3 linked regions of the Catalinimonas alkaloidigena genome follow. The protein of the gene in region 1 interacts with the protein of each later gene in a pairwise test. Links are inferred from orthologs where the notes say so. Each region holds a gene or a part of one and is shown in the gene's direction. Other genes may lie near its edges.

Region 1 (11,677 bases):
CTGTTCAGTGCTCCCAGCTTGATCTGTGTTAAGCGATTATGGTATTGAAAAATTTCATAAAAGGCGGTAAGCGTGGCGAGTACAGCCAGGATGGCGATTACCCAGGTCCCCTGCTCAGTGGTCATTTGGCTTGTGGCTCCTTCTGAAGATTCAGTTACTGTAAGATAGTAAGCATTCAATACCACCTGTTCTCCTTCTTCCAGGTCTGTTTCCTGCCATATATCAAAAATTAGCATCAGACCCATGCAAATGCCTACTCCTAGCAGAAAAATTGATTGTATTCTTTGTAACATAACTCAGGTTATTCGATATCAATATTGTAATTTTTACGTAAATATATAGGTTATGCAATTCGGCACGAAGATATTAAGATTTGCTATAACTTTATTCATTTTCAGAAGTTTAATGTGTAGAGGGTCAGGTAAATGAATACTATTCATCTCTTCGTGGCCGTTCAATGTGAAAAGAAAAACTAATTAGCACTATGGCTGATAATAAAGATAAACAAGTTGATCAAAAAGATACTGGTAACACTACTGACGCTGATAAGCAACAGGAGAATGTACAAAGTTTCGAAGATCAACGCCCAAAATACAGTGAGCGGGAAAAAGTTGAAATTTTTGACAACGAATTTCTGCCACAAATAGACTCAATGTATAATTTTGCCTATCGGCTGACCTATGATGAAGATGATGCCAAAGACCTGGTGCAGGAAACGTACCTGAAGGCATTTCGTTTCATAGATTCATTTCAACGCGGAACTAACGCTAAAGCATGGTTGTTTCGGATTTTAAAAAACAGCTTCATTAATGATTTCAGGAAGAAAAGTAAGCAACCTTCCAAAGTTGATTACCAGGAGGTAGAAACTTATTACAATTCTGAAGGTGTTGATGAAAGTATTACTACTGACTTAAGAGTGGAGTCTGTGCAGGATATGATCGGTGACGAGGTATCCATAGCCTTAAACTCATTAGCAGTAGATTTTAGAACTGTCATTATTCTTTGTGACCTGGAAGGGTTTACTTATGAAGAGATGGCTAAAATTTTGGATATTCCCATAGGCACAGTAAGGTCGAGATTACATAGGGCCAGAAACCTTTTAAAGGAAAAGCTCAAATCATACGCCGACTCTATGGGCTATTAATTTTTTTAACAGACAACAGTTACAACCTAGATTTTAGAATTTTTAACCTTGCGAATATGGAGACCTTATCTAGAGAAAGTCCACAGTACAAGCGTTGTATGGATCTTTTGCCCTTAGTATTAGACCACGAAGCTAACTTAGAGGATACGGATTTTTTCCATCAACATGCAAAATTCTGGCCCGAGGTTCTGGAATGCTACGAAAAAGAAACTGCTTTCCGCTTAGCTATCAAACAGAAGTTAGGCAGCTTGTCTGCTCCTGAAGAGTTACTTAGCAGCATACGTAACAGAATCAAACAAGCCTCTTAAATGCAAGAAGGAAAAGCATTTATTTTCTCGGCACCTTCTGGCTCAGGTAAGACTACAATTGTCAAGCATTTACTCAAGTATAATTCAGATTTGAGTTTTTCAATTTCTGCATGCACCCGATCAAAAAGACCTAGTGAGGTCAATGGTCGGGATTATTATTTTATGAGCCCTGCTGAGTTTAGAGCACGTATAGAAGAAAAGGCCTTTATTGAGTGGGAAGAAGTATACGAAGGAAAATATTATGGTACCCTCAAGTCGGAGATTGAACGCATCTGGCAGCAAGGAAAGCATGTGGTGTTTGACGTGGATGTGCTGGGAGGAATCAACCTCAAAAAGTATTTTGGCAGTCGCGCGCTAGCAGTTTTTGTGAGAGTACCATCAGTAGAAAAATTAAAAGAAAGGCTTGCTTCCAGAAATACTGAGTCAGAAGAAAGCCTGGAGCAACGCATTGCTAAAGCAGAAGAAGAGCTCCAGTATGAGCAATATTTTGATGTGACGCTGGTCAACGATCATTTGAAAGACACTTTAGAACAGGCTCAGCATTTTTATGAGGAGTTCGTACAGAAAGGGGAGTTAACTTCTTCCAAATAAGCGGCTTTGCACGTATCATTGCATCTATTTATTTGCTGATATACTACTTCAGAAAAAGTACACTGAGGATCTTATCTCAGAGAGGTGGTTTCTGCGATCATTTTGCCATATTAATTTAGTTTTATGATTAAGTCAATGACTGGCTACGGTAAGGCCTATCAGGAGTCTTCGCTCTTTGATATCACTGTAGAAGTGAAAACACTCAATTCAAAATACCTGGATGTTAACCTTAAACTGCCCAGGCTCTTTGGAGATCGTGAGATAGAAGTGAGGCAATTGGTCTCAGAAAAACTACAGCGGGGTAAGGTATCCTTGCTAATTGATTTTAGAGGAAAAGGTCAGATGGGTGGCGACCCTGCTGTTAACCAGGAGTTACTTAAAGCATACTATTATTTATATAAGGAAACAGCTAACGAATTACAGGCCTCAGAGCAAGACCTGTTTCGCCTGGCGGTACAGTCACCGGATGTACTACTACCCATAGTACAGGAAAATACCAATGAAGAAATATGGAAAGCAGTCAAATCGGTGCTAGAAGAGGCATTAACGCAATGTGACCAGTTTAGAGAACAGGAAGGAGATGCGTTGATGAAAGATTTTGCCCTCTGTTCAGCCAATATCAAAGCGGCGCTGGAAGAGGTGAAAAAGCAGGCTCCCATCCGGGATCACCGCCTGAGACAGAAATTACAAACCCAGTTGGAAGAATCTTTTGCCAAAGACATAATAGATCAGAACCGCTTTGAGCAGGAGCTTATTTACTATATAGAGAAACTGGATGTGAACGAGGAAATCGTCCGCCTGACCAATCACCTGAGCTATTTTGAAAAAGTACTTAGTAGTGTTGATGTTCATGGTAAAAAACTGGGATTTATCTCTCAGGAGATGGGGCGTGAGATCAATACCATAGGCTCTAAAGCGAACGATTCCACCATACAGCATTCGGTAGTAGGCATGAAAGAAGAGCTGGAAAAAATCAAGGAGCAGGTGCTGAACGTATTATAGAAAGCAGCTATTTCAGCGGCTCATCATAAATCATTTTTCCCCACGCTTCTGTATCTACAAAATCCATATCTTTTGAGGTACTTTTGTACAGCCTCATTATTTCTGAATGAAGCTCCTGAATGGCACCCCTGTCTTCTATGCGTATGATAGATTCATAATTACTACTTAATGATAAGCATGTAAAATCAGCTGAACCTAAGTAGGCAATTTTTTGATCTATGATGAAGGCTTTGGCATGGATAAAATGTTTACTGCTATTTTTAATACGCTGGTTACCGGGATCAATAAATATTTTGAGGGGAAAGATCGTTCTATATGAGTAATAGTAAACGGAAGTGTTACGAAGTTCGGCAGCTGTAGCGAAGAGTACAATCAAAGTAAGTACAGTCAGAAAAAGCATACAGATCTGGGCATACGTATAATAGTAGAAGTAAGTATATATGCAGCCCAGTACAAAGGCGGTCAAAGCAAAGTAAAGAAAAGTAATAATTCCTTTGAGTGACTCTTTTTTCTGTTCAGCATCGTGATTTTTTCGTCTGTACTGCTTGATAAGTTTTTCGCGGAAGTCATACCCCTGAAGGTTTCCGATCATATTGTGGCAAAGCGTCGTTATCAATGTAATGCGTACGTTTTGCGCATGAAGTTGAAGAAGCAAATGCATTTGTTCTTCATTCAGGAAAGGAGAGAGTACGGTAACTTCCTGACGGGCTGAACGAATATCTTCCAGTAATTGCTTACCGACAGAGGGTCCCATATGGATGGTAGCGTCTTTGATAGCAGCTTGCATAGCAAAAGTATGTAGGTTTGTAGGAAGTATAACGCAGCAATCAGCCTTTCATGATATGAAGGACTCCTTTTACATCATTTTTATGTTAGTTTTGTGGCGCCGTTGCCAGGAGCTAACGAGTTGATATTAAACAGAAGCATGATAAAGAAAATATTATCCTGTCTCAGCGCTTTTTTGATGCTAGCTGCCTGCCAGCAGGAAGAGGTCATTCAGAAGCCGGAAGGGCTTGTTCCCGAAAGTAAAATGATTTCCTTCCTGATAGACATGCATATCGCGGAGGCTAAGATGGGTTATCTTCAGGTAAAAGATAGAGATTCTTTAGAGATCATCTTTAGAAATTATGAGAAGGCATTATTTGAAAAGCATCAGGTTGATGACTCTGCTTATTATCATAGCTATGAGTACTATCTGGCAGATATGGAAAAGATGCATGAAATATATAGCGCAGTTGTAGATAGCCTGAGTGTACTCAATAGCATAGAAAAGAACAAAGACCTGGGAATATCCGAAGAATAGATGAAGAAGCATCATATGTGACTACGCTGGTTCTGCGGTGGACTGAATAGAGATTACATGATTTTATATGCTATTTCCAAATGTAAATTATTCTGCCTGAGAAATAAGAAATATAGGATTATGGCCAAAGCGGAACATCTTTAGCACGAAAGATGCTGGATAAAAAAAATCGTTCTAATTTTGCTAAAAAGACATATAGTTTATATACCTAAGTGCTAACAAATTCTGTTTGGTGCAGAATTGTAAAATATCTTACTTACTATAAGCCAATACGAAATAAAGCTTTAAAAAAGCTTCTACTTAATACAAATTTGCATAATTTCAAATGCGTTTCATTAGTATAACTCAAACCACATTACTTACTAAGACATGGGATTGTTCGACTTTTTCTCCAGTGATATAGCTATTGACCTGGGCACAGCTAACACATTAATTATCAATAAGGAGAAGATAGTAGTAGACGAGCCTTCCATCATCGCCATTGACCGCACCACCAACAAAGTGCTGGCGATTGGAAGACAGGCAATGCAGATGCATGAAAAGACCCATGAGAACATCAAAACGATTCGTCCGCTGAAGGATGGTGTCATCGCCGACTTCCATGCTGCCGAACACATGATCCGGGGTATGATCAAAATGATTGACATGGGCAGTCGTTATATTCCCTCTTCTCATCGTATGATTATCTGCATTCCTTCTGGCATCACCGAAGTAGAAAAAAGAGCGGTAAGAGACTCCGCGGAGCACGCCGGTGCCAAGGAAGTGTACATGATTCATGAGCCTATCGCTGCAGCTATTGGTATTGGTATAGATATTGACCAGCCTGTTGGGTCAATGGTAGTAGATATCGGAGGTGGTACTACAGAGATTGCTGTTATCGCCCTTTCGGGAATTGTTTGCGACCAGTCAATCAGAACTGCTGGAGATACCTTCAATAAAGATATTTTGGATTATATGCGCCGTCAACATAATTTACTCATCGGCGAGCGCTCTGCCGAGAAAGTAAAAGTTGAGGTAGGATCAGCATTAACGGAACTCGATGATGAACCAGACGATTATGAAATCAGAGGGCGCGACCTAATGACAGGTATTCCTAAAGTGATAAAGGTTTCTTATTCTGAAATTGCTTTTGCGCTAGATAAGTCTATTTCAAAAATTGAAGAGGCAGTGCTGAAAGCTCTGGAGATTTCTCCACCTGAACTTTCTGCCGATATTTATGACAATGGCATCCACCTGACTGGTGGCGGTGCATTGTTAAGAGGACTTGACAAACGCCTTGCGCTCAAAACCAAACTGCCGGTACACGTAGCAGATGATCCATTGCGTGCCGTAGTGAGAGGTACGGGGGTGGCACTGAAAAAATTTGATTCTTTTAAATCAGTATTGATGACCTAAAAAAATAGATGCATAGTTTATTAACCTTTCTGTACAATTACAGGTCCTCATTCTTATTTGTCCTTTTAGAATCCTTAAGTATTTTCTTCATTGTCAATAACAATTCTTATCATCAGGCGGCAGTGCTGAATTCTTCTAACAGGCTGGTAGCTTCGGTCATGACAACTACCAATTCTGTTTCAGAATACTTTTCGCTAAAGGAAGTTAATCAGCGCCTGGCAGCGGAAAATGCCCGCCTGCATGAGTTGATGATTAGTGGAGAACCACGCAATAATAGTAATTTATTGCTTAGAGATTCTTTAGCGTTGGAAGCAATGGCTGAAGATTCTGTATTTGTACTACCCGAAGTCATAAGTAAGAGTGATAGTGTGCGGATGAAGCAGTTTGCCTTTGTTCCGGCTAAGGTGGTAGACAATACTGTGCATCGGGCCAAAAACTATGTCACAATTAATAAAGGCAGGCTGGATGGAATAGAACCGGATATGGGCGTCATTAGTTCGGATGGAGTAGTAGGTAAGGTTAAGGATGTGTCTGATCATTTTGCCGTAATTACCTCCGTTTTACATACGGATATGTTTGTATCGGCACTGGTCAAGCGCTCAAGTACACTGGGGTCTATAGTATGGGCTGGTACCAACCCCCGTCTGGCTAACTTGGATAATATTCCCATCCACATCAACATCATCAATGGTGATACCATCGTTACCTCAGGCTACAGTGGCATTTATCCTCCAAACACCATGATCGGAACAGTGTCAGAGGTAAGACCAGAAGAGGATGCCGCGTTCTATGATATAGACATCAACCTTTCCAATGATTTTTACAAGTTATCTTATGTATATGTGGTAAAGAACCTGCTACGAAATGAGCAGGATTCATTGGAAAATATAATAACAGCCGATGAATAGTCGCTATCTTATACCACAAGCCATCAATTTTGTAGTATATATTTTACTACAAGTCTTTATTGTCAGGAATCTTGTACTCTTTGATGTAGCATTCTGTTTTGTATACATCGCTTTTTTGCTCCTTTTGCCCATTGAAGCCGCTGCCATTACCTGTATGCTATTAGGTTTTACCACAGGGCTGGTCGTTGACATATTTTACAATACTTTTGGAATTCATGCAGCAGCATGTGTGTTCATTATGTACATAAGGCGCTACTGGATCAGTGCACTTACACCCAGAGGAGGTTATGATATCGGTATGACCCCCAGTCCCCGCGCCATGGGGTTTAGATGGTTTATTACTTATGCTGTCCCTCTGATCTTCGTACATCATGCTACCGTGTTTTTTGTAGAGATAGGTGGCTTTAGTTTGTTTTATTATACACTGATAAAAGCATTGGCCAGTACTGCGTTTACTTTTATATTAGTTACGGTAATTCAGTACATCATACATACGCCCAGAAGAACTGTTCTATGAAGAATAGTAACCGAAAGTATATTATCCGTGGAGCTGTAGTGCTCATAGCGGTGGTTTTTACAATCAAATTATTTTCTATACAGGTCCTTAGTACCGACTATCGGAATAAGGCGGAGAGCAATATTGTGGAAAAGGAAATCCGCTATCCTTTTCGTGGGCTAGTCTATGACCGCAATGGTAAACTAATTGTATTCAACGCTCCGGTATATGATTTGGAAGTAATTCCTAAAGAAGTGGATCTTAAGGATACTTTAGCTTTTTGTAGGCTATTTGATATCACTAAAGAAGATTTTATAGAGAAAATAGAAAAAGCCAAGGACTACTCTTATGTAAAACCTTCTGTCTTTATCAAGCAAATCTCCAATAAGACTTTCGCTACAGTACAAGATTATCTGATCAACTATCCGGGTTTTCGTATACAGGCAAGAACCAACCGGGCATATACACATCGTAGCCTGGCTAATGCGCTGGGCTATATTGGAGAAATCAGCAGGTATCAGTTGGAAAGAGACTCCATCAACTATTACCGTCAGGGTGATTATATTGGTATCAGTGGGATTGAGTCTATGTATGAGGAACAACTGCGTGGAAAACGAGGGGTGAAATACAAAATGGTGAATGTAAGAGGGGTGGAAAAAGGATCCTTTAAAGATGGCGCTCTCGATACCCTTTCTATTCCGGGTGAGAACCTGCAGAGTACGGTAGATATTGACTTACAGGAATATGCTGAGACCCTCATGATGGGGAAAAGAGGTAGTGTAGTTGCTTTGGAGCCCAAAACTGGCGAAGTACTCACTTTTGTAACCGCCCCTTCTTATGATCCTAATATGCTTTCTGGCAGAGAGTACAGCAAAAACTTCTCTACCTTACTGGCTGATACCGCGAAGCCCTTATATAACCGCCCCCTGATGGGGGCTTTCCCTCCGGGATCTATTTTCAAAACCGTTCAGGCATTGGTAGGCTTGCAGGAAGGGGTAATCACGCCGCAGACCCGTTTCTATTGTGACAGAAGTATCATTGCATGCCACGGACCACATTCTCATGAAGACCTTAAAGGTGCCATTGAAGTATCCTGTAATCCTTATTTTTGGAATACTTACAAACGCATTTTAAATCAGGGAGAATCGGATAATACTTTTAAAGATACTGAAATAGGCCTGGAAAAGTGGCGTAAGCATGTGATGAGTTTTGGTATGGGGCAACCTCTGGGCATAGATTTGCCCAATGAAAGAGGAGGTTACGTTCCTGCCCCCTCGCTCTATGATAAGATTTATGGGGATGATCGTTGGAAGTTTTCTACTATCTATTCCAATGCGATTGGCCAGGGAGAGTTACAAATTGTCCCCCTTCAAATGGCAAATGTAGCATCTATAATAGCCAATAGAGGCTATTATGTAACTCCTCACCTGATCAAGGCCATCGGAGAAGATGGTAAGCCGCTGGAAAAATATCGTGAAAAAAATTATACCACCGTAGATCCTCAGCATTTTGACGTAGTGGTAGAAGCAATGCATGATGTGGTGGAAAGAGGTACCGGATCGTATCGTGCCAAACTCAAAGGTATTGAGGTTTGTGGTAAGACAGGTACTGTACAAAATAGCCAGGGAGAAGACCATTCGGTGTTTATCGCCTTTGCACCTAAAGATGATCCACAGATCGCTATCGCTGTATATGTGGAAAATGCAGGTCAGGGAGCACGTGCTGCGGCAGGAATTTCCGGTCTGATGATCGAAAAATACCTTAATGGGTGTACGGATAGATATCAGATGGAAGATTATATTTTGGAAGGAGACTTTATATACTAAGGTGAGAGAAAATAATAATTTAGTAAACCGTATTGACTGGGGAGTGATTCTCCTGTATTTCTTACTGGTAGGCTTAGGATGGCTCAATATATTTGCCGTGGTATATGATGCACAAAATCCTGACCTGAGTATATTCGATATGAACATTAACTCAGGAAGACAGCTTATCTGGATAGGTACAGCGGCAGTAATCATATTCGTGATTATGCTGACAGACTTTCGCTTCTACGATTCTTTCGCCTATTTTATTTATGGAGGTGTAATCCTGATCCTGACATTTGTATTGCTCTTTGGTACTGAGGTAGCAGGTTCTAAGTCCTGGTTTTCTATCGGTAGTTTTCGCTTGCAGCCTTCTGAATTTGCCAAGTTTGCCACCGCCTTGGCAGTAGCTAAATTTATCAGCTCTGACAATAAAACTTTCAGCAGCCTGAGGCCTCAGCTCACATTATTTGCAATTATCGGATTGCCTGCCGTGCTCATTATCCTTCAGGGAGATACCGGAACGGCAATGGTATTTAGTGCCTTTGTGGTGGCTTTCTACCGTGAGGGGTTTTCTCCTGTACTGTTAGGAATAGGCATAGCAGCAGCCATACTTTTCATCTTGACATTATTCGTCCCCCAGCTTTATCTGATGATTGCAGTCATCGTAACGGCTTTCCTCCTGATCGGGATCAATGCCCGCAAGACCAAACGAATTATGGTGATTGCCCTGTCAGCCGTAGCGATTATGGGAGTGATTTTCAGCGTAGATTTTATTGTGTCTGATGTGCTGAAGCCTCACCAGCAGAACCGTATCAAAGCATTGATTAATCCGGAAGCGGATCCTTTGGGGTATGGGTGGAACGTAACTCAGTCCAAGATCGCGATAGGTTCCGGTGGCATGTGGGGTAAAGGCTTTTTGGAGGGTACACAAACAAAGTTTGACTTCGTGCCTGAACAAAGCACTGACTTTATTTTCTGTACTATTGGAGAAGAGCATGGCTGGTTCGGAAGCCTGATCCTTATTGTTCTGTTTTCTCTTCTACTTATTAAAGTAACCGCTATTGCTGAAAGACAAAAAGCTACCTTTGCCCGTGTGTATGGTTATGGTGTGGCAGGCATATTGTTCTTCCACTTTGCCGTCAATATCGGTATGACTATCGGCCTCTTTCCGGTTATAGGTATTCCGCTACCTTTCTTTAGCTACGGAGGGTCTTCACTGTGGGCCTTTACTATACTTTTGTTCATTTTGGTGAAGCTGGATGCCCATCGTATGCAGATCCTGACCCGCTCTTAGAATCTTTTGGAGAGTAGCTCCATAAATTCCATAACTTCTTCAGAGTCCATTTTCCATTGATACTGCGGAGCAAAATCCCGTCTGATAAGTCCCACAGCTTCCGCATAGGTATTCTGTGAGTCTATCTCTTCTAAGATCTGACGGAATGCTTCAGGGTCATTGTTAAATAGCTCTCTGACAAACATGAACTTTTGGTTGACACTGATATGACTGGAAAGGCTTTCAATCTTCCTCTGTTGGTGCATATCAGCTAGTGTTGAGCGATCAGACTTATTCAGATAATCATTAAGGGTACGAGGACCCTCTTCTTTCTTTTCTTCTTTTGGCGGTTCTTCCTGAGTGATATATGGTTCATTGACCTGGGGAGAAGAATAAGAAGTAGTGGTATTGGAAAATAATGTTTCAGTTTGCAGGGGCACTTCCTGGCTAAGTTGCTGAATATAAGGCTCAGTATCTTCGGGCGGTTCCTGTACCTGCTCAAATACCTGATTAAATAGTTCAGTAATTCTTTCTGTACTGATTATATGTAACGTTTCATGACGACACTTGTCTAGCAGCCTTTCCAGTAAGGTACGATTAATTCTAACGTATTTTAGTATCTCTTCAAGTTCAGATACCGTCCATGATTGTTTATTGGCATGAGTTAGCAGGAGGTAGAAATAATCATAAGGAGCGAGCACAAGGTAAAGTGTATCTTTGGTAGCTTTTTCCAGCAGAGGACGCAGATGATGTTTATTAATCAGGATATTTTGTGAAACAACATCCATAAAACTAGCTAGCGCAGATTTAACTTCTTCAGCCTGATAGTTGAAATAAGGACTCTTCAACTGCTCTACCTCACTCTTCCAATGGAAAAACAGCTCCTTTATCACAAACAAGTTAATTTGTTTGAGAGGAGTAAGTCCCAGAATATCCTGCCCATTAAGTTTTTCTTTCTGTTGAAAGGCCTGGCTCTGCATCTTGTCACTAAATGCGCTACTGTATTGGCTTACGGCTTCTTCTTTTAATTTGCTCTCCATAAGGATATTTATTTCTTTTGTACGAAAGCTCTCTTAGTCTTTTACTTGCTAAAGTAAATCATATTATCAAAGCGTAGCAAGGCAAAGCTTTCACTTCACCATTAATTCCTTAAGATTCATGTTTATAGAACCGCAGATGGGTGGTGCGCACTACGATAACATACAGGCCGGTTGGATAGAAGTAATTTGTGGCTGTATGTTTTCCGGAAAAACAGAAGAACTCATACGAAGGCTAAACAGGGCAATTATCGCCAAGCAACATGTTGAGATATTCAAACCTTCTTTAGATACCCGATACCATACGGAAGAAGTGGTGTCGCACAATCAGAACCGAATTGCTTCTACAGTGGTAGATAAAGCTGAGGATATACTGGATAAAGCGGACAGCTGTAAAGTGGTAGGTATTGAT
Region 2 (4,676 bases), 210 kb from region 1 along the record:
TGTTCGCCACCTGTATGTTACTGATGTTCATCGGCCGGGTACCACTCAAGTATCTGTTTATGCTGGTACTGGTAGGTGGTTTGTTTGGAAGTGCCGCCCTCTTCTTGGGGCAGCGTGCCGAAACTGCCAGAAGTCGTCTGGAGTATTTTATTGACCGGGAAGAAGAGCCTTTTCAGGCAGTACAATCATATATCGCCATTGCTACCGGCGGGCTAAAGGGCAAGGGCTGGGGCAATAGCGATCAGCGCAATATTTTGCCGCATTCTTATTCCGACTTTGTATTCGCCATTATAGTAGAAGAGTATGGTTTAGTAGGGGGCGTTGTAGTGATCCTCTTGTATTTAACCTTGCTTTACCGTGGTATGCAGGCCGTTTCTAAAAGCGATAGAGCTTTTGGCGGCTTGCTGTCCGCCGGACTTAGCTTTGCCATCGTCATACAGGCGATGATCAATATGGGCGTGGCAGTTGGACTTGGTCCTATTACCGGTTTGCCTTTACCATTGGTGAGCATGGGAGGAACTTCGCTCTTGTTTACCGGAATTGCCTTAGGTATAATCCTGAGTACCAGCAAGCAAAAAGAAGAAGAATCAAAATATCAATTGGGCTAATGCAAGCAGAAAAAAGACCATATCGCATAATCATCAGTGGTGGAGGTACCGGAGGGCATATCTATCCGGCCATTGCCATTGCGCATGCGTTGCAGTCTTTGCATCCTAGTACGGAGGTCCTCTTTGTAGGCGCTAAGGGACGGATGGAAATGCAGAAAGTGCCGGAAGCAGGCTACAAAATTATCGGCCTGTGGATCAGCGGTATTCAGCGCAAGCTGACGTTGGATAACCTGGCTTTCCCGCTGAAGGTTACCTCTAGTCTGTTTCAGTCTTCTAAAATATTGTCTGACTTCCGCCCCGATGCGGTGGTGGGGGTAGGTGGTTTTGCCAGTGGGCCTTTATTGTACGCGGCAAGCTGGAAGAATATTCCATCACTTTTGCAGGAGCAAAACTCTTATGCAGGGTTAACCAACAAACTGCTGGCAGGTAAAGTGAAGAAAGTGTGTGTGGCCCATGAAGAGATGGACAGGTTCTTCCCTAAAGAAAAAATTGTCTTCACCGGAAATCCGGTGCGAAAAGATATTGTAGCCCTGGCGGCTGAAGGTATTGGAGAGCAAAAAGGAAGAAGCTTTCAAATTTTTTGGGCTTGACCCAAACAAAAAGACCATACTGGTAGTAGGAGGTAGTTTGGGTGCAAGAACCTTGAATGATAGTATGGTTGCCGGAATTGATAAGCTGGTGGCTGCGGGTGCACAGGTAATATGGCAGTGTGGCAAATTTTATTATGAAGAAATGACTGCCAGGCTTAATGCGAAGGAGCAAAAACAGGGCATTAAGTTAAATGAATTTTTGAGCAGGATGGATTTGGCCTATGCTGCCGCGGATGTAGTCATCTCCCGGGCAGGAGCATTGGCAATTTCAGAATTGGCACTGGTGCGCAAACCGACAGTTTTTGTGCCTTCTCCCAATGTTTCGGAAGATCATCAGCGGAAAAATGCGGAGGCACTGGTGAAACAGGATGCGGCTTTGATGGTGATGGACAGTGATGCAAGAGAACAGATGATAGATGTTGCGCTCAAGCTTTTGAAGGATGAGCAGCAGCAGAAAGCTTTGTCTGAGCAAATCGCAAATCTGGCCCGGCCAAAAGCAGCCGAGCATATTGCCAGGGAAGTAATCAGTTTGATTGACTCAAAAAGATAATGGCTATGAAATTTAAAAGATGGGTCAAAATCGGGTTTTTCTCTTTGTGTATGGTGAGCATCATCGCTATGACGGAAAAGCGGCGTAGTGGAAAGGTTTGCCAACACATACTGATTCATGTAGATGATCGCTATGAGAACTACTTCATTGATGAGCAGGATGTTCAACTGCTGATGACCGATGCTGGTGCAGAAAATGTGGTAGGTAAAAAATATTTTGAGCTGGACCTCAAAGCACTGGAAGGGCGCATAGAAACTAATAAATATGTACATAAGGCAGAGGTGTACAGAGATGTGAAAGGAAACCTGCTGGTATATGCAGAGCAGAACCGTCCGGTAGCCCGGGTCATACGCAGCGATGCTCCTGATGCCTATATCAGTGACGAAGGAGAAATTCTTCCGGTCTCTGACAAATACACTGCGAGGGTGATGCTGATCAGCGGATCATATACCGGAAAGCTGCTCAGGCAAAAAATTAAAGAAAGTGAGGAAGGAGCGCAAATATTTAGCCTGATAGACTTTATCCATAAGGATGAATTCTGGAAAGCACAAATTGCACAGATGGAGATAGCATCAAACGGAAATATCTTGCTTTATCCTCAGGTAGGCAAGCAGTTAATTGAATTCGGAAAAGCTGAAAAAATATCAGAGAAATTTAATAAGTTAGCCGTTTTTTACGAGCAGGTATTACCACGTAAAGGATGGAATTACTATAACAAAGTAAACCTGAAATACCAGGACCAAATTGTGTGTGACTAATCAATAAAAGCTATGCAAGAAGAAAATATTGTTGTCGGACTGGATATAGGCACAACGAAGATTTGTGCCATTGTAGGTCGCAAAAATGAATACGGAAAACTGGAAGTGCTGGGAATGGGCAAAGCGAAGTCAGAAGGTGTCAGAAGAGGTATCGTGACGAATATTGATAAGACCATCAGCGCGATTGAAAAAGCAATCAAATCTGCTGAAGAACAATCAGGTATTGAGATACATACTGTAAATGTAGGTATCGCCGGTCAGCATATCAGAAGCTCAATCCATCATGGGAGCATCACACGCAATTCACTGGATGAGGAAATTCGTATGGAAGATATTGAGCGTCTTACCAACGATATGTATCGTATTGTCACGCCCCCCGGCTGTGAGATCATCCATGTAATGCCACAGCACTATACTGTTGATTACGAAGATGGTATTGTGGATCCGGTAGGCATGTCCGGTGTAAAACTGGAAGCGGACTTCCATATCATCACGGCGCAGACTCATGCCATCAACAATATTAACAAATGTGTGAAAAGAGCCGGCCTGGAAATAGAAAACCTGATCCTGGAACCTCTGGCTTCCAGCCTGGCAGTACTGAGCGAAGAAGAAAAGAGAGCTGGCGTTTGCCTGGTAGATATTGGAGGTGGTACTACAGATATGGCCATTTTCTACGATGGTATCATTCGCCATACTGCGGTAATACCCTTTGGTGGTGACATTCTTACCCAGGATATCAAGCAAGGTTGTTCGGTAATGGAAGAGCAGGCTGAACTGCTGAAAGTAAAATTTGGTAAAGCTATAGCCGAAGAAGCGAGCTTCAATGAGATTGTATCCATCCGCGGTTTAAGAGACCGTCCGCCTAAAGAGATATCCATCAAAAATCTGGCTTATATCATTGAAGCCCGCATGCAGGAGATTTTTGAGCTGGTACATGCAGAAATCATCTCTTCCGGCTATGAGGATAAGCTTGCCGGTGGCGTAGTCGTAACGGGAGGAGGTTCACAGCTACAGTTTGCTAAAGAGCTTTGCGAACTCATGTGTGCCACTGATGCTCGTATTGGCTACCCCAATGAGTACATGGGTAAAAGCAAAATTGAAACCGTAAAGAGCCCGATGTTCGCTACAGCGGTGGGCCTGGTATTGTCGGGTTTCAAAGCCATTGATGAACGAAACCTGGACTACATCAGAAAGAAAAACAAAGAGATGCAGGGCAACAAGCCCCGAAAAGAAAAAGAGCAGGCGCAAGGCTCTATGTTTTTTCGTAAAATGCTGGAAAAAACTAAAAAAATACTTATTGACGATTTTGACGATAAAGAAAACTATTAAGGTTTTCCTTTAAATAAAAAAATTAACCACGGTAATTATTTAAACTCCTTTTGACTATGGCTGACAGAAGTTATGAATTCGATCTACCCACTCAGCATAAATCCATCATCAAGGTTATTGGTGTTGGTGGCGGCGGTAGTAATGCTGTAAATCACATGTACAATCAGGGTATCAAAGATGTTGAGTTTATCATCTGCAATACCGACGCTCAGGCGCTTGAAATTAGCCCTGTGCCCAATAAACTACAGATAGGTGGAGAGCTTACCCGGGGTTTGGGTGCCGGTGCCAATCCTGAAAAAGGAAAAGCGGCAGCAATAGAAAGCAAAGAAGAAATTCGTGAGTTGTTGAGCAATGATACCCGTATGTTGTTCATCACTGCCGGAATGGGAGGAGGTACTGGTACAGGCGCAGCCCCAGAAATTGCCAAAGTAGCCCGTGAGCTTGGGGTCCTGACCGTGGGTATTGTAACTCAGCCATTCGCTTTTGAAGGTAAAAAGAAACAGCGTGCTGCCGAAGAAGGTATCCGCGAACTGAGAAATAATTGCGATACCGTGATCGTAATTCTGAACGATAAGCTCAGAGAAGTTTATGGTAATTTGACCCTGACCAATGCATTTGCTCAGGCAGACAATATACTAACCACCGCAGCCAAAAGTATTGCCGAAATCATTACGGTTCCTGGTTATATCAATGTGGACTTTGAAGATGTGAAAACGGTAATGGCGGGATCAGGCGCAGCTGTTATGGGGTCTGCTAAAGCAGAAGGCGAGCACCGTGCTATGCGTGCTGCCGAGGAAGCCCTTTCTTCACCGCTGCTGGATGACAAAAATATTAAGGGAGC
Region 3 (5,821 bases), 220 kb from region 1 along the record:
CTGAACTGCTGAAAGTAAAATTTGGTAAAGCTATAGCCGAAGAAGCGAGCTTCAATGAGATTGTATCCATCCGCGGTTTAAGAGACCGTCCGCCTAAAGAGATATCCATCAAAAATCTGGCTTATATCATTGAAGCCCGCATGCAGGAGATTTTTGAGCTGGTACATGCAGAAATCATCTCTTCCGGCTATGAGGATAAGCTTGCCGGTGGCGTAGTCGTAACGGGAGGAGGTTCACAGCTACAGTTTGCTAAAGAGCTTTGCGAACTCATGTGTGCCACTGATGCTCGTATTGGCTACCCCAATGAGTACATGGGTAAAAGCAAAATTGAAACCGTAAAGAGCCCGATGTTCGCTACAGCGGTGGGCCTGGTATTGTCGGGTTTCAAAGCCATTGATGAACGAAACCTGGACTACATCAGAAAGAAAAACAAAGAGATGCAGGGCAACAAGCCCCGAAAAGAAAAAGAGCAGGCGCAAGGCTCTATGTTTTTTCGTAAAATGCTGGAAAAAACTAAAAAAATACTTATTGACGATTTTGACGATAAAGAAAACTATTAAGGTTTTCCTTTAAATAAAAAAATTAACCACGGTAATTATTTAAACTCCTTTTGACTATGGCTGACAGAAGTTATGAATTCGATCTACCCACTCAGCATAAATCCATCATCAAGGTTATTGGTGTTGGTGGCGGCGGTAGTAATGCTGTAAATCACATGTACAATCAGGGTATCAAAGATGTTGAGTTTATCATCTGCAATACCGACGCTCAGGCGCTTGAAATTAGCCCTGTGCCCAATAAACTACAGATAGGTGGAGAGCTTACCCGGGGTTTGGGTGCCGGTGCCAATCCTGAAAAAGGAAAAGCGGCAGCAATAGAAAGCAAAGAAGAAATTCGTGAGTTGTTGAGCAATGATACCCGTATGTTGTTCATCACTGCCGGAATGGGAGGAGGTACTGGTACAGGCGCAGCCCCAGAAATTGCCAAAGTAGCCCGTGAGCTTGGGGTCCTGACCGTGGGTATTGTAACTCAGCCATTCGCTTTTGAAGGTAAAAAGAAACAGCGTGCTGCCGAAGAAGGTATCCGCGAACTGAGAAATAATTGCGATACCGTGATCGTAATTCTGAACGATAAGCTCAGAGAAGTTTATGGTAATTTGACCCTGACCAATGCATTTGCTCAGGCAGACAATATACTAACCACCGCAGCCAAAAGTATTGCCGAAATCATTACGGTTCCTGGTTATATCAATGTGGACTTTGAAGATGTGAAAACGGTAATGGCGGGATCAGGCGCAGCTGTTATGGGGTCTGCTAAAGCAGAAGGCGAGCACCGTGCTATGCGTGCTGCCGAGGAAGCCCTTTCTTCACCGCTGCTGGATGACAAAAATATTAAGGGAGCAAGAAAAATTCTTCTTTCTATCCGCTCTGGTGAGCAGGCTGAAATGCAGATGGATGAACTTACCGAAATCACGGATCATATCCAGACTGAAGCAGGTGAAGAGGCAGAAGTGATTTTCGGTCATGGACTGGATGATACACTGGGCGATGCGATTATGGTTACTGTTATTGCTACGGGCTTTAATAACGATGAAAGAGGTGAGGATGAGGAAGAAACCAAGCGCGTCTATGACCTGGACTCCAGCCAGAGAATTAAGAAGGAAGATAAATCGGAAGCCAGTCCGCCGGACAGTCCGCCTCAGGAAAGGAGTAATACACCATCGCCACCTTCTTCTCCACCTTTTGAAATTGAAAATTTTGAGGATGAGGAAGAAGAGGACGATAACCAGCAGCGTCAGGAAAAAGAAGAAGAAGAGAAGCTACTGCGTGAGATGTCTTCCAGCCGCAGGTATTTGATGATGAAAGAAGCTTACGAACGTAAGCTTAAACTCAAGGGTCGTAAGAGCATCAGCTCCCCTGATAACAGTGAAGACATTTTCAAGAAAGAAGATTTCTACAATGAGCCGGCTTATGTAAGAAGAAATATCCATCTCTACAGCGCACCTTCTTACAATGACCGCAATGTGTCGCGTTACTCATTAGATGATGATGATAATATCATCGGTAACAATAAGTTTCTGCACGACAACGTAGATTAGTAGATCATTTAAAACGCTATAAGCTGATCAGCTTGCAGGCGAAGAGTCTCATCGTAGACTTTGCTTGTGAGCTGATTTTCTTTTATATACCTATGAATCTCTCCCATCTTTACTTTTAGGGCCAGCACATGCATCCCCAGATAGTGTAGTACATCAGTAAAGTGACTCAGCGGTATACTTGCTCCCTGTACACCGGAAGATAGCCCCACCAAAGCACATTTTTTTCCCTGCAGGCCGCTGGGGTAATCCATGCCGTCAATAAAAGCTTTGAGCACGCCTGGGTATGAACCATTATACTCCGGAATGATAAAAACAAATTTTTCGTGCTCCTTAAAAACCTGCCTGAAGCGATTAAACTGATTGTTCTTTCCATTATTTTCATACAAGGCAGTAGCCGTAAAGTCAGCAGGCAAATCTACCAGATTTATGACCTGACTTTCTGTACCTTTTTCTTGCAGCACCTTTTGGTAATAGGCTGCGATGGCGGCTGAAAGTGCTTTTTTTCTGTTGGTACCCACAACTATCGTAATCATCTACAATAAAATCAGTGTTAAACTATTAATCTACCTTTTACACGAACCTTCTCACTTTTTTGATGCTAAGGAGGAAATAATAAGAGAATAAATGACTATGCAAAAGGATATGGCTAAAACCGTAAGCGCTCCTTAACTGTTTTGCATGTAAACTCAGCGAACAGTCCAAATATATGAACATAAAAATAAGTACCGCGGTAGAGCAGCCCTATCAAACAGTAATGCAGGGGTTTAATGAAGAACTTTTTATGCGCCTCAATCCTCCGTTTCCTCCGGTAAGGCTACTGCGTTTTGATGGTTGCAAGAAAGGGGATGCAGTAGCCCTGGAACTTAATTTTATCTTTTTTAAACAGCAGTGGCTAAGTAAGATTGTAGAGGATGACTTTGATCAGGAAGAGTTTTACTTTATAGATAAGGGCACCAGACTTCCCTTTTTTTTAAAATACTGGCACCACCGCCACAGGATAATTAAGAATAGTCAGGGAAGTACAATTGTGGATGATATTACCTTCAAGTCTCCCTCTCCTTTGCTGGATTTTTTACTGTGGCCTGTCCTTTGGTTACAATTTCTTTATCGTAAACCTATTTATAAAAAAATATTTAGCTCAAAAGGTATAAAATAATGCAACTGATTGCATAGAAATTTGTCATCTTGTATTTCTTTTGCCTAAATTGGTGCGCCCAAGTAAAAAGGACTAGGCATTAAGATGTAAGATTTTTGAGTATACCTCCACTTATTAGGAACAAATTTTTTATGTTTACGCTAAATATAAGTTAGATCAATGATAATAGGCGTTCTTAAAGAAGAAGCTGATACCCGGGTGGCACTCACTCCGGATGTAGTGAAAAAACTAACCGACAACAACCAAGTTCTCATCGAGTCAGGCGCAGGCGAGAATACTTTTATCTCAGATACGGAGTATCAGGAAGCGGGAGCAACCATCAGCCAGCGTGATGATATCATTTCCAAAACTACTTTGTTGTTAAGTATCAGGCCCCCGGCTGAAGATGTTTTAAGCAAGCTGCCTCAGGGGGCTTCCGTAATTTCCTCCTTTCGTCCTTACGAAGATGCTACTGTTCCTGAAAAGCTAAGTCAGTACCCCATCAATGTGTTTAGCATGGACATGATGCCCCGTACCACACTGGCACAGGATAAAGATGTGCTATCTTCTATGGCTTCCATGGCAGGTTATCGTGCAGTATTGGAGGCAGCAACGCATCTACCTCGTTATTTTCCCATGCTAACCACTGCGGCAGGTAGTATTCCCCCTGCAAAAGTACTGGTATTGGGTGCGGGTGTAGCGGGTTTACAGGCCATTGCTACTGCAAAACGACTGGGATCGGTAGTTGAGGCCTTTGATACTCGTCCGGCTGTGAAGGAAGAAGTACAAAGCTTAGGCGCTAAATTTGTTGAGGTGGAAGGTGCCCGGGATGACAAGGCGGCTGGTGGTTATGCGGTAGAACAGACCGAAGATTATAAACAGAAACAGCGAGAACTGATTTTTGATCGCGCTACAAAATCGGATGTCATCATCACTACTGCCTTATTAAGAGGAAAGAAAGCGCCTATTCTGATTACTACAGAAATGATAGAGAAGATGAAGCCGGGTAGCGTGGTAGTTGATTTGGCAGCCGCTGGTGGCGGTAATTGTGAACTGACACAAAATGATAAGACCATTGATCATAAAGGCATTACCATTATAGGAGATTCTGCTCTTGAGGCAAAAATGCCCATGCATGCCAGTCTGCTTTTTGCCAAAAATGTATTCAATTTCCTTAAGGTCCTTCTGAAAGAAGGAGAATTACAACTGGATATGGAAAATCAGTTGATCAGTGGAACCTGTATTGTACAGGAAGGAAAGAATGTATACGCAGTAAAATAAAACCTGAAACTATAAACCAAAAGTTTATGGACGCACTCATTACTTTTATAAGTGAAAACCTTTTAATGATTTACATATTGGTTTTTGCTATTTTTTTAGGAACAGAAGTGATTTCTAAAGTACCCACCGTACTGCATACCCCCTTGATGTCAGGCGCTAATGCCATCAGTGGTGTTGTCATCATTGGAGCGATCATTCTAATTCGTCAGGCAGATCCGACTAATTATTTTATACTGATTCTAGGCTTCTTGGGAATTGCTCTGGCCAGCATTAATGTAGTCGGTGGCTATGCGGTGACTGACCGTATGCTGGATATGTTTAAAAACAAAAAGAAGAAGAAGTAGCTTTTGCATTTGCTTATCTAACGCTAGATCTAACCTTACATGACAACCTCTGTTTACGACTTTCTATATCTCATTAGTATAATTCTTTTCATTATCGGCTTGAAAAGGCTGAGTAGCCCGGATACAGCTCGGAATGGGAATTTGGTAGCTGCTGGGGGTATGGGCCTGGCCATTATAATCTCTCTGGTGTACCCTCTGGGAGTGGAGCAGAACAACTATGGCTGGGTAGCTGGAGGCATTGTACTGGGATCGGTGGTTGGTATTACTGCCGCCAAAAAAGTACAGATGACCGCTATGCCAGAGATGGTTTCACTCTTCAATGGTCTGGGGGGGGCTTGTGCGCTTTTAGTATCTCTGGTAGAGTTTTATAATTATCCCGAGGGTGTCTCTTTACTTAACGGGCAGATTTTTACCACCCTTTTCGCCCTTTTTATAGGTAGCATCTCCTTTACCGGAAGTTTGGTGGCTTATGGTAAATTACAAGGTTTCCTGCGCGATTCGCTTACGGTGCCTTACCCTCGTATAGTCAATGCTTTATTGTTGGTAGCTGTCATTGGCCTTATCATCTACATTATGATCATGCCTACTGCTGACTTTAACTGGGCCTTAATTCTAATGGCAGTGTCTTTGATCTACGGTATTACCTTTGTAACTCCCATTGGGGGAGGCGATATGCCGGTAGTGATTTCATTACTCAACTCTTTCACCGGGATTGGTGCTGCTCTCGCAGGACTAATCTACAATAACCAGGTAATGCTGGTAGGAGGTATTCTGGTAGGGGCTTCAGGCACTATCCTCACCATTCTCATGTGTCAGGCGATGAATCGTTCTCTCTTCAATGTAATCATCGGTGGCTTTAGTAGTAGTGGAGGTCCCGCCGGCGAAGGAAGAGAGCAAATTGTTAAAGAAGTATCTCCCAGCGACCTGGCCATTGAGCTAAAGTATTCCAGCAAAGTAATGGTA

What was found.
Region 2: the proteins of OKW21_RS30620 (region 1) and ftsA interact in binary tests that used the Escherichia coli proteins (3 or more experiments, as listed by UniProt). The link is inferred for Catalinimonas alkaloidigena from one-to-one orthologs.
Region 3: the proteins of OKW21_RS30620 (region 1) and ftsZ interact in binary tests that used the Escherichia coli proteins (3 or more experiments, as listed by UniProt). The link is inferred for Catalinimonas alkaloidigena from one-to-one orthologs.

What each region holds. Positions count from the first base shown.
Region 1 is NZ_JAQFIL010000001.1:7,508,524-7,520,200, forward strand. The notes cover bases 3,759-6,730. They hold OKW21_RS30620 (rod shape-determining protein), read left to right. Parts: upstream 3,759-4,717; coding sequence 4,718-5,743; downstream 5,744-6,730. Other genes in these bases: OKW21_RS30610 (phospholipase D-like domain-containing protein), read right to left, coding at 3,759-3,832; OKW21_RS30615 (DUF4296 domain-containing protein), read left to right, coding at 3,971-4,348; mreC (rod shape-determining protein MreC), read left to right, coding at 5,752-6,651; OKW21_RS30630 (Rod shape-determining protein MreD), read left to right, coding at 6,644-6,730. Also shown: OKW21_RS30585 (DUF4293 domain-containing protein), read right to left, coding at 1-293; OKW21_RS30590 (sigma-70 family RNA polymerase sigma factor), read left to right, coding at 485-1,144; OKW21_RS30595 (hypothetical protein), read left to right, coding at 1,201-1,452; gmk (guanylate kinase), read left to right, coding at 1,453-2,043; OKW21_RS30605 (YicC/YloC family endoribonuclease), read left to right, coding at 2,167-3,045; more of OKW21_RS30610, read right to left, coding at 3,053-3,758; more of OKW21_RS30630, read left to right, coding at 6,731-7,168; mrdA (penicillin-binding protein 2), read left to right, coding at 7,165-8,973; rod shape-determining protein RodA, read left to right, coding at 8,912-10,249; OKW21_RS30645 (hypothetical protein), read right to left, coding at 10,246-11,268; OKW21_RS30650 (thymidine kinase), read left to right, coding at 11,387-11,677. UniProt on the Escherichia coli protein: Forms membrane-associated dynamic filaments that are essential for cell shape determination. Acts by regulating cell wall synthesis and cell elongation, and thus cell shape.
Region 2 is NZ_JAQFIL010000001.1:7,725,351-7,730,026, forward strand. The notes cover bases 1,888-4,676. They hold ftsA (cell division protein FtsA), read left to right. Parts: upstream 1,888-2,518; coding sequence 2,519-3,835; downstream 3,836-4,676. Other genes in these bases: OKW21_RS31485 (cell division protein FtsQ/DivIB), read left to right, coding at 1,888-2,506; ftsZ (cell division protein FtsZ), read left to right, coding at 3,892-4,676. In the rest of the region: OKW21_RS31475 (FtsW/RodA/SpoVE family cell cycle protein), read left to right, coding at 1-608; OKW21_RS32650 (UDP-N-acetylglucosamine--N-acetylmuramyl-(pentapeptide) pyrophosphoryl-undecaprenol N-acetylglucosamine transferase), read left to right, coding at 608-1,198; OKW21_RS32655 (UDP-N-acetylglucosamine--N-acetylmuramyl-(pentapeptide) pyrophosphoryl-undecaprenol N-acetylglucosamine transferase), read left to right, coding at 1,155-1,748; more of OKW21_RS31485, read left to right, coding at 1,754-1,887. UniProt on the Escherichia coli protein: Essential cell division protein that assists in the assembly of the Z ring. May serve as the principal membrane anchor for the Z ring.
Region 3 is NZ_JAQFIL010000001.1:7,728,626-7,734,446, forward strand. Bases 1-2,857 are described here. They hold ftsZ (cell division protein FtsZ), read left to right. Parts: upstream 1-616; coding sequence 617-2,098; downstream 2,099-2,857. Other genes in these bases: ftsA (cell division protein FtsA), read left to right, coding at 1-560; OKW21_RS31500 (NADPH-dependent FMN reductase), read right to left, coding at 2,107-2,631; OKW21_RS31505 (SRPBCC family protein), read left to right, coding at 2,805-2,857. In the rest of the region: more of OKW21_RS31505, read left to right, coding at 2,858-3,254; OKW21_RS31510 (Re/Si-specific NAD(P)(+) transhydrogenase subunit alpha), read left to right, coding at 3,414-4,514; OKW21_RS31515 (NAD(P) transhydrogenase subunit alpha part 2), read left to right, coding at 4,541-4,858; OKW21_RS31520 (NAD(P)(+) transhydrogenase (Re/Si-specific) subunit beta), read left to right, coding at 4,898-5,821. UniProt on the Escherichia coli protein: Essential cell division protein that forms a contractile ring structure (Z ring) at the future cell division site. The regulation of the ring assembly controls the timing and the location of cell division.